Regions from separate parts of the Streptomyces sp. GDS52 genome, predicted to be linked through region 2. Evidence: riboswitches for the same ligand, from Rfam matches in the RefSeq annotation. Region 2 holds a riboswitch; each other region holds the start of a gene.
What was found. A riboswitch is a leader RNA that binds a small molecule or an ion and turns the genes downstream of it on or off. The one in region 2 is predicted to bind cobalamin.
Positions count from the first base shown of each region.

Region 1 (4,213 bases), 1.7 Mb from region 2:
CCGGAAGCAGCCCGTGGGCGCGTGGACCTACGCCGGCACGGTCGCCGACGCGGTGAGCAGCCTCTACGTCGTCCACCCGGGGTGGACGGACCTCGCCGGCCGGCTGCAGGACCTGTGGCGGGGCCGCGCCCCGGAGCCGGCCTCGCCCCCGCCCCCACCGGCGGTTCCGGACCCGAACCCGTACCTGGGCGAGGAGCAGGGTGCCGCGGTGCTCTGCAGTGACAGTCCCAACCCGCGTGATCCCGGGGCCTACCACGCCATGGAGGAGGCCGCCGCCGCTCGTGCGGGCGACGCCGGACGCTTCTGGACCTGGGCCGCCGAGGGGTGCGCCACCTGGCCCGCGGTCGCCGCCGACCGCTACCGCGGTCCGTGGGACAAGCCGACGGCACACCCCGTCCTGGTGGTCGGTACCACCTACGACCCCGCCACTCCCTACTCGAACGCGCAGGCCATGGTCGAGGAACTGGCCAACGCCCGCCTGCTCACCAACGACGGCTACGGGCACACCGCGTTGATCAACCCCAGCAGCTGCGTCACGGCGCACGAGAGCCGCTACCTCGTCGACGGCACCCTCCCGCCGGTCGGAACGACGTGCCGGCAGGACACGCCTCCCTTCTCCGCGACCAGGCCGGCCGGCGGTGTCGCCACCGGCGGCGGCGGAACGGCCGGCGCCGCCGCCTGAACCGGCCGGGAGCCCCGGCCGCTCCCCGCTCCCCGCCGAGCCGCTGGGCGCCAGGCCCTGGACCCATCTCGGTCCGGGGCCTGGTGCAGTCCTGCGATGAGGAGTGCGACCAGTCGGCGTGCGTCGTGGTCGGGTTCACGGTCGGTGCCGACGCAGAGGTTCCCGATGCCGTGCGTCAGCCGGCCGCACGCGTCCAGCTCCTCGCCGGGCCAGGCCGCCGGCGGCCTGCCAGGCCGTTGAGCAGGGCAGGTGCAGAGGCCCGGTGGGAGTGCCGGTGGGGGTGATCTCCGCCACCACCGGCGGGGCTGCTCCGGCGGGCGCGCTAAGCTGCACATGCCCCGCGGGGGAAGTCCGGTCGAATTCCGGCGCTGACCCGCAACGGTAGGTGGAGCCACTCCAAGGCCCCGCAAGCCCGATTACCCGCGGTGCGAAGGCTCCTGTCATTCGCCGTGGACTGCGAGAGGTGCTGCGCAGGGCGCCCGCGCCCGGGGCCGCTCCTTAGTGTTGCGTAGGGGCACGGCCTGAGGCGAAAGCGATCCGTCCGTGGCCACCACCCTCCGAACCGACCCTGCCACGCCCGCCCGCACGCCCCGTACCGGAGCCGGGACCGGGTCCCCCGGACGCGTGCCGTTGCCCCTTCTCCTGATCGGCCTGGGCGCCGCCTTGCCCCTGTCCCTCGTCTGCGGGGTGGGGATCGGGGCGTCGGGGATCGCCTGGGGCGAGGTGCTGCACCATCTGTGGGCCGGGTTGACGGGCGGCTCCATCACCCCCGGCCAGGTGCCGGCGTACACCATTGTCTGGGAGCTGCGCTTCCCCCGGGCCGTGCTGGCCGCGATCGTCGGGGCCGGACTGTCGGCCATCGGCGTCGCCGTGCAGGCCATGGTCCGCAACGCTCTCGCCGACCCGTACGTACTGGGCATCTCCTCGGGCGCGGCCGTGGGCGCCAACGCCGTGCTCATCTTCGGAGCCTTCGGCGCGCTCGGCGTCTGGGCCCTGTCCACGGCGGCGTTCCTCTCCGCGCTCCTGGCCATGGTGCTGGTGTACGCGATCGCCCGCACCCCTCGCGGCCTGAGCCCGCTGCGGCTCGTCCTGACGGGCACCGCGATGTTCTACGGCTTCTCGGCCGTCACCACGTTCATGGTGTTCGTGGCCGAGCGTGGTGAGGCGGCCCGTTCCGCGATGATGTGGCTGCTCGGCAGCCTCGGCGGCGCCAACTGGGCCTCCGTTCCGATCGCCGCGGGGGCGGTGCTCGGCGGCCTGGTCCATCTCGGGTGGTCGGCGCGTCGGCTGAACGCCCTGGCCATGGGCGACGAGACGGCCGCCGCGCTGGGAGTGGACCCGGGGAGACTGCGCAAGGAGCTGTTCCTGGTCTCCGCGGCCGTCACGGGGGCGGTGGTGGCGGTGAGCGGGGCGATCGGCTTCGTCGGACTGATGGTTCCGCACGCCGTGCGGATGCTCGTCGGCGCCGACCACCGGCGGCTGCTGGCCGTCGCACCGCTCGCCGGAGCCGTCCTGCTGATCTGGGTGGACATCCTGTCCCGCGTGGTGCTCGCGCCGGTCGAACTGCCGGTGGGCGTACTGACCGCGGCCATCGGCGTGCCGTGCTTCGTCCTGCTGATGCGCCGCCGTTCCTACACCTTCGGGGGCATGTGATGCAGGTCGACGTCGACGCACTGACCGTCGAGGCCGACGGCGCCCGGCTGCTGGAAGAGGTCACACTGGGCGCGGCCGAGGGACAGCTCGTCGGGCTGGTCGGGCCCAACGGCAGTGGGAAATCTACCCTGTTGCGCTGTGTCTACCGGGCGCTGCGCCCCTCGGCCGGTACGGTCCGGCTCGGCGGCGAGGACCTGTACGCCATGAGTGCGCGGGAAAGCGCCCGCCGGGTGGCCGCACTGCCCCAGGAGGCGGTCACCGAATTCGACTTCACGGTCGCCGAGGTCGTGGCGATGGGGCGGTTGCCGCATCAGCGGTCGGCGGCCCGGACCACCGAGGAGGACCGCGGGGCGTGCGAGGCCGCGCTGGCGGGGGTCGGCGCCGGTCACCTCGCCGACCGCGGCTTCCTCACCCTCTCCGGCGGCGAGCGGCAACGGGTCCTGATCGCCCGGGCGCTCGCCCAGCGCCCCCGGGTGCTGGTGCTCGACGAACCCACCAACCACCTGGACATCGCCCAGCAGTTGGAACTGCTCGCTCTGGTGCGCGGCAGCGGGCTGACGGTGCTCACCGCGCTGCACGACCTCAACCTCGCCGCACTCCACTGCGATCTGCTCCATGTCATCGACGGCGGCCGGATCGTCGCCTCCGGCGCTCCGCACGAGGTGCTCACCCCCGAGCTGCTGGCCGAGGTCTTCGGCGTGCGGGCGCATCGCGTCCCGCATCCGGAGACCGGCGCCGTACAGCTGCTCTTCGACCGCCTCCTGCCCGCTCGGTCCGCTCGGTCCGCCCGGTCCGATCAGCTCGATCAGCCCGCTCAGTCCGCTACTTGAGGAGTCACCGCCACCATGCCGCACCCGGTGCGCCCCGCCGCACTCGCACTCGCCACAGCCCTGCTCCTCACCGGCTGCGGTGCGCAGGTCACCTCTCAGGAAGGGGAGAAGGACGGTTCCGCGGCCCGTGACGGCCACTATCCGGTGACCGTGGAGAACTGCGGAGAGAAGAAGACCTACGACAAGGCGCCCCGGCGCGTGGTCACCAACGACGTCGGCATCACCGAGATCATGTTCGCGCTCGGGCTCGAGGGGCACATGGCGGGCTATGTGATGCCCGACGACAAGGGCGACCTCACGTCCGTTCCCTGGAAGGACGCCTACCAAAAGACCGAGTGGCTCTCGAAGGAGCGGATCAACAAGGAGCTGGTCCTCGACGCCCGCGCCGATCTGGTCTTCGCCGGCTGGAACTACGGCTTCAGCGAGGGAACCGGCTTCACCCCCGCCGAGTTGGAGGAGGTGGGCGTCGGCTCGTATCTGCTGAGTGAGTCGTGCCGCAACGGGAGAGGGAAGGCACGGGGCGTGATGTCGCCGCTCGACGCTCTCTACACCGACCTGCGGAACCTGGGGAGGATCTTCGACGTCGAGGACCGTGCCACCACCCTCGTCGCGACGTTCCGAGAGCAGGTGGCCGAAGCGCAGGCGAAGGCGCCGAAGGGGGCGGACCGTCCGAGGGTCTTCCTCTACGACGACGGGCGGGACAAGCCGTTGACCTCGGGTGCGTACGCGGGTCCGCACGACATCATCACCAAGGCGGGCGGTGACCACATCATGAAGGACCTCGAGGACAGCTGGACGACGGTCGGTTGGGAAACCGTCGTCGAACGTGACCCGGAGGTGATCGTGATCAACGACTACGGGGACACCAGCGCCGACCAGAAGCGGAAGTTCCTGACGTCCTATCCGCCGCTCGCGCAGGTCTCGGCCGTCAAGAACGACCGGATCGTCGTCCTCGACTACGTGGACCTGGTGGAGAGCCCGCGCAACCCCGCGGCCGTCAGCTCACTCGCCGCAGAGCTGCGGGACTTCGACCGGGGCGGATCTCCCC
Region 1 covers NZ_CM125966.1:634,894-639,106, reverse strand. The annotation lists gene ACTWJ9_RS03045 (alpha/beta hydrolase) at 1-682, shown strand, start outside; cobalamin riboswitch at 1,004-1,124, shown strand; gene ACTWJ9_RS03040 (FecCD family ABC transporter permease) at 1,226-2,335, shown strand; gene ACTWJ9_RS03035 (ABC transporter ATP-binding protein) at 2,335-3,165, shown strand; gene ACTWJ9_RS03030 (ABC transporter substrate-binding protein) at 3,181-4,213, shown strand, end outside.
Region 1: another riboswitch for cobalamin. It lies ahead of ACTWJ9_RS03040 (FecCD family ABC transporter permease); the one in region 2 lies ahead of ACTWJ9_RS10260 (ribonucleoside-diphosphate reductase subunit alpha).

Region 2 (4,213 bases):
CCTTCGGCGTGCTGGCGGCGTACACGTACTCGTCGGGTCTGCGGGCCCCCGCGCTGATCGCTTTCGTGAAGGACACGCTGATCTACCTCGTGATCGCGGTGGCGATCATCTACATCCCGATCAAGCTGGGCGGCTTCGACGTCGTCTTCGCCAAGGCCAGTGAGGCGTACCGCGAGACCAACCCGGCCACCGGCGCACCGCGCGGTTCGCTGGTGCCGGGCGAGGCGGGGCAGTGGACCTACGCCACGCTGGCGCTGGGTTCGGCGCTCGCGCTGTTCATGTACCCGCACTCGATCACCGCGACGCTGTCCTCACGCAGCCGTGAGGTGATCCGCCGCAACACCACGATCCTGCCGCTGTACTCGCTGATGCTGGGCCTGCTGGCGCTGCTCGGTTTCATGGCGATCGCGGCCGGGGTCGATGTCGACAACGGGCAGCTGGCGATCCCGCAGTTGTTCGAGAACATGTTCCCGGACTGGTTCGCCGGGGTGGCCTTCGCGGCGATCGGCATCGGTGCGCTGGTACCGGCGGCGATCATGTCGATCGCGGCCGCGAACCTGTTCACCCGCAACATCTACAAGGACTTCCTCAAGCCCGACGCGACACCCGCGCAGGAGACCCAGGTCTCCAAGGTGGTCTCGCTGCTGGTGAAGGTGGGTGCACTGGTCTTCGTCCTCACCATGGACAAGACGGTCGCCATCAACTTCCAGCTCCTCGGCGGCATCTGGATCCTGCAGACCTTCCCGGCGCTGGTGGGCGGCCTGTTCACCCGCTGGTTCCACCGCTGGGCGCTGCTCGGCGGCTGGGCGGTCGGCATGGTCTACGGCACGGTCGCGGCGTACGGGGTGGCCTCGCCGACGCAGAAGCACTTCGGCGGGTCCGCGAAGGAGATCCCGGGGATCGGCGAGATCGGCTACATCGGCCTCACCGCCTTCGTGCTCAATGTCGTGGTCACGGTCGTGCTGACCTTCCTCATGAGGGCACTCAAGGCGCCCGAGGGCATCGACCGGACCAGGCCGGAGGACTACACGGCGGACGCGGGCGACCCCGGCGTCGAGGTGGAGCTCCCGCCGGCCACGGCGGGCAGCGCCCACTGACGCCGTACAGCGCGCTCGGGGCAGCGGGCCGCCGGAAAAAATCGGCGGCCCGCTGCCCTGCCCGTCGGGCACACTCGCGCCATGGACATCATGATTCGGCCGGTGCAGCCCGACGAGTACAAGACACTGGGTGAGATCACCGCACAGACCTATCTGGAGGACGGTCTGCTCGACTTCGGGGAGAACGACCCGTACCTCGGCGAGCTCAGGGACGTCGCCAAGCGGGCCGCCGCCGCCGAGGTGCTGGTCGCCGTGGACGGCGGCCGGGTGATCGGCGGGGTGACGTTCGTTCCGGACGGCGGGCCCATGGCCGACCTGGCCGGGCCCGGCGAGGCCGAGATCCGGATGCTCGTGGTCGCCCGTGCGGCCCGGGGCCGCGGAGTGGGGGAGGCCCTCGTCCGCACCTGTGTCGACCGGGCGCGGGCCACACCGGGGTGTGAGGGGATCGCGCTGTCGACCCAGCGGATGATGCACTCCGCCCACCGCATCTACGAACGTCTCGGCTTCGTCCGCGCCCCCGAGCGTGACTGGAACCCGGTTCCGCACCTGGACGACATCGACCTTCTCTCCTGCACATTGGCGTTCTGACCCCACCGCGACACAACATATGGGCCCGCTGGCGCCGTCCGGCACAAGATGTATGCTCATGCTTGCTGTCGCCGCAGGGGAATCCGGTGCGAATCCGGAACTGTCCCGCAACGGTGTACTTGTGCGTGTCCGCGTTTCTTGCGTTTTCCGCATTTTTCGCGTGCCCGCACGGGCTTCAGTCCGAGGACCTGCCGACAGTGCGCCCGGCCGTCCGGTCCGGGTGCCTGACGTCCGGGCCTCGTGGAATGGGCCGGTGGACGCGTGGCGCGTGCGCGTGCCCGTGTGCTGCCCCCTCCCCTCTGCGAGGCCCCGTGCCGAGCGAGGGAGAGCCCCACGTGACCATCGCGCCAGCCGATCCTGCTTCAGCGGTCGACCTGACCGACGTGAGCGACGTGAGCGAGGGCCCCGGTGCCGCGCTGCTGCGGACCCTGACCGGGCTGACCGCCGACCTCTCCGACGCCGACCCCGGACGGGTCGCCGCCGCCGCGCTGCGCGGCCGGTCCGCCCGTGCGGACGGGACCGAGCTGCGGGAGCTGGCCACCGAGGCGGCGGCCGGGCTCATCTCCGAGGACCCCGCCTACTCCCGGCTCGCCGCGCGGCTGCTGACGCTCGGCATCCGCGCCGAGGCCGCCTCGCAGGGGGTCACGTCGTTCACCTCCTCGATCTCGACGGGTCACCGCGAGGGCCTCGTCGCGGACCGGACCGCCGAGTTCGTCCTGCTGCACGCGGCCCGTCTCGACGCGCTGATCGACCCCGGCGCGGACGACCGTTTCGGCTACTTCGGCCTGCGCACCCTGCACAGCCGCTATCTGCTGCGGCACCCGGTCACCCGCAAGGTCGTCGAGACACCGCAGCACTTCCTGCTGCGGGTCGCCGCCGGCCTCGCCGAGGACGACAGCGCCCGCTCGGTGGACGAGGTCGCCGCGCTGTACGGCCTGATGAGCCGCCTGGAGTACCTGCCCTCCTCCCCCACCCTGTTCAACTCCGGCACCCGGCACCCCCAGATGTCGTCCTGCTACCTCCTCGACTCCCCCAAGGACGAGCTGGACTCCCTCTACGACCGCTACCACCAGGTGGCCCGCCTCTCCAAGCACGCCGGCGGCATCGGCCTGGCCTACTCCCGGGTCCGCTCCCGCGGTTCGCTGATCCGCGGTACCAACGGGCACTCCAACGGCATCGTCCCGTTCCTGAAGACCCTGGACGCCTCGGTCGCCGCCGTGAACCAGGGCGGCCGGCGCAAGGGCGCGGCAGCGGTCTACCTGGAGACCTGGCACTCGGACGTCGAGGAGTTCCTGGAGCTGCGCGACAACACCGGTGAGGACGCCCGCCGTACGCACAACCTGAACCTCGCGCACTGGGTGCCGGACGAGTTCATGCGCCGGGTGAACGCCGACGCGCCGTGGTCGCTGTTCTCCCCGTCCGACGTCCCGGACCTGGTCGACCTGTGGGGCGAGGAGTTCGACGCGGCCTACCGGGCCGCCGAGGCGGCGGGTCTGGCGACGAAGACGCTCCCCGCGCGGGAGCTGTACGGACGCATGATGCGCACCCTCGCCCAGACCGGCAACGGCTGGATGACCTTCAAGGACGCCGCCAACCGCACCGCCAACCAGACCGCCGAGCCGGGCCACGTCGTCCACTCGTCCAACCTGTGCACGGAGATCCTCGAGGTCACCAGTGACGGGGAGACGGCGGTCTGCAACCTGGGGTCGGTCAACCTCGGCGCGTTCGTCGACCGGGCGAACGGCGCCCTCGACTGGGAGCGGCTGGACGCCACCGTCCGCACCGCCGTCACCTTCCTGGACCGGGTCGTCGACATCAACTTCTACCCGACCGAGCAGGCGCGCCGTTCCAACGCCCGCTGGCGCCCGGTGGGGCTGGGCGTGATGGGCCTCCAGGACGTCTTCTTCCAGCTCCGGCTGCCCTTCGACTCCCCCGGGGCGAAGGCCCTCTCGACCCGTATCGCCGAGCGGATCATGCTCGCCGCGTACGAGACGTCCGCCGGCCTCGCCGAGGCCCACGGCCCCCTGCCGGCCTGGGAGAAGACGCGTACGGCCCGGGGCGTCCTGCACCCCGACCACTACGGCGTGGAGGCGGCCTGGCCCGAGCGGTGGGCCGCGCTGCGCGCGCGCATGGCCACGAGCGGCCTGCGCAACTCGCTGCTCCTGGCGATCGCGCCGACCGCCACCATCGCGTCGATCGCGGGTGTGTACGAGTGCATCGAGCCGCAGGTGTCCAACCTGTTCAAGCGCGAGACGCTGTCCGGCGAGTTCCTCCAGGTCAACTCGTACCTGGTGGACGACCTGAAGCGGCTGGGCGTCTGGGACGCGCGGACCCGTGAGGCGCTGCGCGAGGCGGGTGGCTCGGTGCAGGACGTCACCTGGATCCCCGAGGAGGTGCGCGGTCTGTACCGCACCGCGTGGGAGATCCCGCAGCGCTCGCTGATCGACATGGCCGCCGACCGCACCCCGTTCCTGGACCAGTCGCAGTCGCTGAACCTGTTCCTGGAGACGCCGACCATCGGCAAGCTC
Region 2 covers NZ_CM125966.1:2,294,372-2,298,584, forward strand. The annotation lists gene mctP (monocarboxylate uptake permease MctP) at 1-1,097, shown strand, start outside; gene ACTWJ9_RS10255 (GNAT family N-acetyltransferase) at 1,179-1,685, shown strand; cobalamin riboswitch at 1,701-1,895, shown strand; gene ACTWJ9_RS10260 (ribonucleoside-diphosphate reductase subunit alpha) at 2,021-4,213, shown strand, end outside.

Region 3 (4,213 bases), 890 kb from region 2:
AGGACGTCGAGGTGGAGGGCGAACATCCAGACGGCGAGCAGGGCGATCCAGAAGACCGGCGCGGCTTCCAGGGAGTAGGCGAGGGAGGTGACCGTGCGGTCGACGAGCGAGCCGGGGCGGCGGGCGGCGAGGACGCCGAGCAGGGTGCCGAGGAGGACGGCGACGGCGAACGCGACGGTGCACAGCAGGGTCGACCAGACCAGCCGTTCGCCGATCGCCTCGGCCACCGGCTGCCGCATCACGCTGGAGTGGCCGAGGTCGCCGGTGAGGGCGGAGGTCAACCACTCCCACCAGCGGACGGCGAAGGGCCGGTCCACGCCGAGGTTGTCGCGGAGCCGGTCCAGGGTTTCCTGGTCGGCGCCGAGGGCGGCGGTTCCGGCGTAGGCCTTGACGGGGTCGAACGGGGAGGCGGCGGCGAGGGCGAAGGCACCGAAGGTGACGACGAGGAGGACGGGCACGGCGAGCAGGGCCCGCCGTGCCACGAGGTGTCCCATCGCCGTCCAGGGCAGGGTCTTCAATTCTTGGGCTGCCAGTCCTCGGCGTTCCACCAGGGGCCGCTGGCGAAGCCGTGCTCGTGCGGTTCGACCTGGGTGGTGAGGTCGCCCCAGCGGTCGTCGAGGACGTAGAGGTGGTCGATGTGGGTGAGGAAGGTGTAGCCGGGGTTCTTGACGAGTGCGCGCTGGAGGTCGTCGTAGGCGGCCTTGCGGTCGTCGGGGTTCTGGGCGCGGCGGCCGGTTTCGAGGGCCTCGTCGACGGCGGGGTCGTCGTAGTGGGGCATGTTGTTGAAGCCGTCGCCGGCGAGGGAGGAGTGGAGCAGGGTGTAGAGGCCGAAGTCGGGGTCGCCGGTGCTGCCGAAGCCGGCGAGGACGGCGTCCTTGCCCATGCGGGGTTCGATGACCTCCCAGGTGGCGCCCTCGACCTTGACGTCGATGCCGGCCTTCTTGGCGTCGGAGGCGTAGGCGAGGGCGTGGTCCTGGCGGACCTTGTCGCCGGAGGGGTAGAAGAGGGTGAAGGCGGCGCGGGTGCCGTCCTTGGCGCGGATGCCGTCCGTGCCGGTCTTCCAGCCGTCGCGGTCGAGGGTCTTCTTGGCCTCGGCGAGGTCCTGGGGGCGTTCGACATCCTTGGCGTACCAGGGGTCGTCGAGGGGCAGCGGCCCGTAGGCGGGGCGGCCGGCGCCGTCGAGGATCTTGTCGACCATGGCCTGGCGGTCCACGGCGAGGTCGAGGGCGCGGCGGATCGTGGTGTCGCCGGTGATCTTGTTCCCGGTGGGGAGGGTGACGGCGCGGAAGTCGTAGGTGGTGGCCTGGTAGGTCTTGCGGCCGTCGTCGTTCTTGAAGGTGGCGGCGAGGTTGGGCGGGAGGGTCGCGCCGTCGAGGTCGCCGGAGCGCAGCCGGGTGGCGCGGACGTCGTCGTCGGCGATGATCGCCATGGTGAGCTTCTTCACCTTCGGTGCGCCGCCCCAGTAGTCGGGGTTCGCCTTGAAGGTGAGCTTCTCGCCCTTGCTCCAGCCGGTGAGGAGGTACGGTCCGGTGCCGATCGGCGCGGTGTTGAAGACGCCGGTGTTGGGGTCCTGCTCGCCCGCGACGTGTTCGGGGACGATGGGCAGGACGGTGCGGGCCGGGAAGGCCGCGTAGGGGTACTTGAGGGTGAAGACGACCTTGTCGTCGCCGTCGGCGCGGATCTCCTTGACAGCGTCCAGTTCGCTCTTGGCGGTGTTGTTGGTCTTGTCGTCGAGGACCGTCTCGTACGTGTAGACCACGTCTTCGGCGGTGAGGGGTTCGCCGTCGCTGAACTTCACGTCCGGGCGCAGGGTGTAGGTGTAGGTGCGGCCGTCGTCGGTGATCTCGGGGAGCGCCTTGGCGAGGGCGGGCTCGAGCTCCAGGTCGGCGTCCCGGGCGAGCAGCCCGTCGAAGATCTTGGAGTTGCCGTCCTTGCCGTAGCCGAGCAGGGGGCTCAGCGTGTCCGGTTCGGAGGGGACCCCGATCACCACGGAGTCGGCGGACCCGCCGCTCGCGGCGCCGTCCGTGCCGCCGCCGGGGGCCGAGCACGCGGCGACCGCGGCGGCCATGGTCGCCGCGACGGCGGCACCCTTTATTCGTCGGGTCGTCATCGAATTCCACACCTTTGCTGCCCGGATCTCGTTGTTGCATATTAGTTGCAGCAGGGTTCTGCCCAGCACCCCCTCCCCTCATTCCCGCGCTTCGGCGGACCGGGTCCGCCGGGCGCGCGCCGCCGGGCGCCGTCCGCGCGCCCCCCGGAAGTGCTTGTCAGCGGCCCGGAACGGGGTCTAGGGTCGCCACGCCTTGGTGAACGGGAAATCCGGTGCGATACCGGTGCGGCCCTCGCCACTGTGATCGGGAAGTCCGGCTCCGGCCCCAGGCCCTGTCCCCCGACAGGACCGAACGGCAGCCACTGGGTCCACCTCGGACCCGGGAAGGCGGAGCACGGGCGGTGGTACCCGTCAGCCAGGAGACCGGCCAAGGCGCGTCAACCATCCACGAGGTGCTGGAGAGGGTCTGCCGAGTCATGCACATAGCCGAGGGTTTTCTACCGCCGGCGCACGCGGTCGCCTGGGGCGTCGCGTCGGCGCCGTTCGTCGTCCACGGAGCCCGGACGCTCACCCGTGAGGTCAGGGAACATCCCGAGAGCACGCTGCTGCTGGGCGCGTCGGGAGCGTTCACCTTCGTCCTGTCCGCGCTGAAACTGCCCTCGGTGACCGGGAGTTGCTCCCATCCCACCGGTACCGGGCTGGGCGCCATCCTGTTCCGGCCGCCGGTCATGGCGGTGCTGGGCACCATCACCCTGCTGTTCCAGGCCCTGTTGCTCGCCCACGGCGGGCTGACCACGCTCGGCGCCAACGTCTTCTCGATGGCGGTCGTCGGTCCGTGGGCGGGATACGGGGTCTACCGGCTGGTGCGGCGGTCCGGGGCGCCGCTGATGGTGGCGGTGTTCTGCGGCGCGTTCGTCGCCGACCTGTCGACGTACTGCGTGACGAGTGTGCAGCTGGCGCTCGCCTTTCCCGACCCGGGGAGCGGATTCCTGGGCGCGCTGGGCAAGTTCGGCTCCGTCTTCGCCGTCACGCAGATTCCGCTCGCGGTGAGCGAGGGGCTGCTGACGGTGCTGGTGATGCGCCTGCTGGTGCAGTCCAGCAGGGGCGAACTGACCCGGCTCGGGGTGCTGGTGGCGGGGCTCGGGAAGAAGTCGGCGGGCACGGGCTCAAGCACGGGCACGGGCACGGATACGGACGCAGGCGCGGGCACGGGCGAGGCGGTGGCCCGATGAGCCGGAACGCGAAGATCAACTCCCTGTTGCTGCTTCTGGTGGCCGTGCTCGCCGTGGTGCCGCTGGTGTTCGGGCTCGGCGATCACAAGGAGGAGCCGTTCGCGGGCGCCGACGCGGAGGCGGAGGTCGCGATCACCGAGATCGACCCGGACTACGAGCCGTGGTTCTCGCCGCTGTACGAACCGCCGTCCGGGGAGATCGAGTCGGCGCTGTTCGCCCTCCAGGCGGCGATCGGCGCGGGCGTGCTCGCGTACTACTTCGGGCTGCGGCGGGGGCGCCGGCAGGGGGCGGAACGGGAGCGGGGGACCTCCACCACCGCGGCGGACGTCGACGACGCGGCCCCCGCCGGAAGCGGGGCCTGATCCCCCGTGCTGCCGATCGACGCGGCGGCGCACAGCAGCCGCTGGCGCCGCCGTCATCCCGTGGACAAGGCCGTGCTCGGGCTGGGGCTCACCGTGCTGGCGATCTCGCTGCCGCCCTGGCCGGGCGCGGCCCTGGTGCTGCTGACCGCTCTCGCGGTGCTGCTGGGCCCGGCGGGGGTGCCGGGGCGGCGGTTGTGGCGTGCCTACCGGGTGCCGCTGAGCTTCTGCGTGACCGGGGCGCTCACACTGCTGGTGCAGGTGGGCGGGCCGGGCGGGTTCGTGGCCTGGGCCGACGGCGGGCCGTTGCGCGCCGGGGAGTTGCTGCTGCGCACCTCGGCGGCCTCCCTGGGCGTGCTGCTGTTCGCCTTCACCACGCCGATGTCCGATCTGCTGCCGCGCCTGGTACGGGCCGGGGTGCCCGCTCCCCTGGTGGACGTGGCGCTGGTGACGTACCGGATGAGTTTCCTGCTGCTCGACTCGGTGCGCCGGATCGGGGACGCTCAGGCGGCCCGGCTCGGGCACACCACCCGGGCGGCGACCTGGCGTTCGCTGGGCGGGCTCGGCGCGAC
Region 3 covers NZ_CM125966.1:1,407,969-1,412,181, forward strand. The annotation lists gene ACTWJ9_RS06330 (ABC transporter permease) at 1-494, opposite strand, end outside; gene ACTWJ9_RS06335 (ABC transporter substrate-binding protein) at 515-2,110, opposite strand; cobalamin riboswitch at 2,288-2,496, shown strand; gene ACTWJ9_RS06340 (energy-coupling factor ABC transporter permease) at 2,527-3,282, shown strand; gene ACTWJ9_RS06345 (energy-coupling factor ABC transporter substrate-binding protein) at 3,279-3,644, shown strand; gene cbiQ (cobalt ECF transporter T component CbiQ) at 3,651-4,213, shown strand, end outside.
Region 3: another riboswitch for cobalamin. It lies ahead of ACTWJ9_RS06340 (energy-coupling factor ABC transporter permease); the one in region 2 lies ahead of ACTWJ9_RS10260 (ribonucleoside-diphosphate reductase subunit alpha).

Region 4 (4,213 bases), 2.9 Mb from region 2:
TCCTCGCTGACGGCGAACCGGAAACCCTGGACGTCGCCGTCGGCGGGACGGGCCGTCGAGGGCCCCTGGGTGGCGTACGTCCACGCGTCGCCGTCCAGGTCCCAGAACGACCAGTACCGGTAGCCGGCGGCCTGCGCCTGGCCCACGCCCGCCAGCAGCGGCAGGAGCGCGGCCAGGAACAGCACGGTGGCCCGGCGGATCACGACTGCTGCTTCCGGCTCCGGCCGCGCAGCAGGAAGACGGCGCCGACAGCGGCGACGAGGCAGACACCGACGATCGAGAGGGTCCACCGGAGGCCGGACCCGGAGTCCGACGCGGCCTTCGCGGCCTTCTCGTCCTGTCCGGCCTTGTCGTCGTTCGCCGTCCGCGAGGACTCCCCGGCGGCCGGCCCGGTCGCCGAGAGCTGCTTCACCAGGTCGGTGCCGCCGAAGGCGCGCGGGTCGGTGCCGGTCGCGTGGGCGGCGAAGATCAGCTGGGCGTAGGCGGCGGGGCCGCTCTGGGCGGCCCAGTCGGCGGCGTTCTCCGCCAGCCAGGCCGCGGACTTCGCGGCCTGCCCGGTGGCGCCCTGCGCGGCGAGCGCGACCACCGCGTCGGCGGTGTTGCCGTAGTCGGGCTGGTCCTCGGAGCCGGGGAGGGCGGAGACGAGGTGGTCGTCCCCGGCGAGTACGCCGGCGAGGTGGGCGGCGCCGTTGGCGGCGGCCTGCTCGGGCGTGTCCGCCTTCTCGCAACCGGCGTCCGCCGACTCGCCCTTGCCGGGTTCGACCACCAGGCCCGCGCCGAGGGAGCCGGCCACGCCCGCCGCCGTGGCGTCGGTATTGGCGACCAGTTCGCCCTTCTTGCCCGGCTGGAAGGCGAACGCGCCCGCGCCGTCACCCTCGTCGTCGCACGGCAGCGCCAGCTTCAGCAGGGCGTCGTAGGGGGACTTGCCGTCCTTGACCGCCTCGGCCGGCTTCTCGCCCGTCGCGGTGAGCGCGCCGATGACCACGGAGGTGGAGTTGGCGTCGCTGTCCCCGCCCGCCATGTAGCCCCAGCCGCCGTCCTCGTTCTGCACGGACTTCAGCCAGTCGACGGCCTTGCCGACGACGGCGTCGTGCCCGCCGAGGGCGGCGAGGGCCTGGACGGCGGCGGCGGTCTGGTTGGTGTCGACCATGGTCGTGGCGTCGCACGCCGTGCCGGTGTCCGCACGGTACGGGGCGAACGAGCCGTCGGCGCACTGCTGCCCCGCCAGCCAGTCGACGGACGACTTCGGCGGCTCGACGCCCACCGTGTGCTGGGCGAGCAGGGCGAGCGACTGCCGCCACACGCCGTCGTACTGCGGATCGCCGTCGCCGTACAGGGCGGCGGGCAGGGGCTGTTGGGACGGTGAGGGGGACGGGGACGAGTCGGCGGCGGCCGGTACGGCGGCACCGATCACGGCGACGGCGGCCAGAACCGCTGCGCTGCTACGGACGTTCATGATCGGCGGATGCCTCTTTCCCACTGGGGAGCCAGGCAGCACGGGACATCCCGGCGGCTCGGCTCCGTAAACCTCGACGGTGCCGCGCCCCGGCGGGCCGCCGGGCGCGTGAGCCGGTCACGAACCGTCCGGGGCGTTCCGGCTCGCCGTCCCGGGGGACGGCTCACGGTTGCGGGTCAGCGCCGGAATTGCACCGGCTTTCCCCCGTACGGGTGATGACGACGCCGTCACTCTACCCGTACGTAAGAAAGTGGTCGGAAGTGGCGTGAACCGAGGCGGCCGAGGTCACGTCGCCATGGACCGGCCCGCCCCGTCGGTCAACCGTTCACGCGCAATCGGTCCATGGACGGCCGAAGGGTGACCGGTCAGGGGAGTGAGAGCGGCACGCGGCGGCTGACGGAAGGGCGTCGAACGTTTCGACTTCACGGCGCTCCATCCTTCGGTGCCGTCCGGTCGATCAGTCGGCACGCCGTCTCGATGTCGATCCTGACCTGGGCGATCGAGGCGCGCCCCGACAGCCAGGTGATCAGGGCCGAGTGCCAGGTGTGCTCGATGACGCGGACCGCGGCGAGCTGGTCCGGTGTGGGCTCCCCGAGGTCCATGGCGTCCAGGATGATCATCGTCGTCCGGCGGGAGACCTGGTCGACCTCCGGGCTCACGCTGCGGTCCGCGAAGGTCAGCGCGCGCACCATCGCGTCGGCCAGCTGCGGCTCGCGCTGGAGCGCGCGGAAGGCCAGCATCAGGGTCCCGGTGACCCGTTCCGCGGCCGTGTCGCCCGCCGGGGGCTTCTTCCGCAGGGTGCGGTGCATGCGCTCCAGCTGGTCCTGCATCGTGGCCACCAGCAGGTGGATCTTGGACGGGAAGTAGCGGTACAGCGTGCCCAGCGCCACCTGTGAGGACTCCGCGACCTCCCGCATCTGCACCGCGTCGAAGCCGCCCCGGCCGGCCAGCCGGGCGCTCGCGTCCAGGATGCGGCGCCTGCGCGCCTCCTGCCGCTCGGTCAGGGGTGAGGTGGGGGAGGCTCCGGTGGCACCGGCGTCCATGAGCGCCGCCTTGTCCGCCTCGCCGGACTTGTCGGTCCTGGAGGTCCTGGCGGTCCTGCCGGCCTTGTTCGGCTTGGGCGGCGTCGCCGCCTCGGCCGCCTTCTCGGTGTGGGCTTCCGTGGGCATGGGCCCCGTTCCGTGACCGTCGGTGAGGGGTGGTGATCGGACAGCATGGCACGCGTCCCGTCGTGGCGTGAATCACCTGATCCACTGCTTCCGGCGTCCCTACCTGCCGGTAGATTCGGAGCCGCGGAACGATCAACTCTGAAACTTGTTCCAGGTTAACGTCCCGACGTAGAGTCGCGGGACCGTGCAGGGAGAAGGGGGCCCAGGGTGACCGCTGAGGCCAGTCAGGCCGGGCCCTCGCGGGGTCCCTCCGCCGCCGCCGACGGCATGCGACCGCTCCGCATCGCACTCCTCACCTACAAGGGGAACCCGTTCTGCGGCGGACAGGGCGTCTACGTACGCCACCTCTCCCGCGAACTCGTCCGCCTCGGGCACCAGGTCGAGGTCATCGGCGCCCAGCCCTACCCCGTCCTCGACGAGGGCCACGACGGACTGAGCCTCACCGAGCTGCCCAGCCTCGACCTCTACCGCCAGCCCGACCCCTTCCGCACCCCGGGCCGCGGCGAGTACCGCGACTGGATCGACGCGCTCGAGGTCGGCACGATGTGGACCGGCGGCTTCCCCGAACCGCTGACCTTCTCCCTGCGGGCCCGCCGCCATCTGCGGGACCGGCGCGGCGACTTCGACGTCGTGCACGACAACCAGACGCTCGGCTACGGCCTGCTCGGCGACCTCGGCGCACCCCTGGTGACCACGATCCACCACCCCATCACCGTCGACCGGCAGCTGGAGCTGGACGCCGCCGGGAGCAGACGGCGCCGCGCCTCGGTGCGCCGCTGGTACGCCTTCACCAGGATGCAGAAGCGGGTGGCCCGCCGGCTGCCCTCCGTGCTCACCGTCTCCGGCACCTCCCGCGACGAGATCGTCGACCACCTGGGCGTACGGCAGGACCGGATCCACGTCGTCCACATCGGCGCCGACACCGACCTGTTCTCGCCGGACGCCTCGGTGCCCGTCGTGCCGGGCCGGATCGTGACCACGTCCAGTGCGGACGTGCCGCTCAAGGGCCTGGTCTTCCTCGTCGAGGCACTGGCGAAGGTCCGCGTCGAGCAGCCCGAGGCCCACCTCGTCGTGGTCGGCAAGCGCCCCGCCAAGGGGCCCGTCGCCGACGCGGTGGAGCGCTACGGGCTCGAGGGCGCCGTCGAGTTCGTCAAGGGCATCTCGGACGCGGAACTGGTCGACCTCGTGCGCTCCGCCCAGGTCGCCTGCGTGCCGTCGCTGTACGAGGGCTTCTCGCTCCCGGCCGCCGAGGCCATGGCCACGGGCACGCCGCTGCTCGCCACGACCGGCGGCGCGATCCCGGAGGTGGCCGGCCGCGACGGTGAGACCTGCCTGGCCGTCCCGCCCGGCGACGCGGGCGCGCTGGCCGCCGGACTGAACCGACTGCTCGGCGACCCCGAACTGCGCGCGCGGCTCGGCGCGGCCGGCCGGGAGCGGGTGCTGCGGCACTTCACCTGGGCCCGCGCGGCCGAGGGCACGGTGGCCCGTTACCGCGAGGCGATGGCCGGCGCGGGGACCGCAGAGGCCGCGGCGACCGCGGGCGCCGGTCCCGTCGTCGCCGGTCCCGTGGCGGCCCCGGCGCTCGTCG
Region 4 covers NZ_CM125966.1:5,207,723-5,211,935, forward strand. The annotation lists gene ACTWJ9_RS23720 (SCO2322 family protein) at 1-203, opposite strand, end outside; gene ACTWJ9_RS23725 (prenyltransferase/squalene oxidase repeat-containing protein) at 200-1,456, opposite strand; adenosylcobalamin-variant (AdoCbl-variant) riboswitch at 1,580-1,676, opposite strand; gene ACTWJ9_RS23730 (TetR family transcriptional regulator) at 1,879-2,499, opposite strand; gene ACTWJ9_RS23735 (glycosyltransferase family 4 protein) at 2,833-4,213, shown strand, end outside.
Region 4: another riboswitch for cobalamin. It lies ahead of ACTWJ9_RS23725 (prenyltransferase/squalene oxidase repeat-containing protein); the one in region 2 lies ahead of ACTWJ9_RS10260 (ribonucleoside-diphosphate reductase subunit alpha).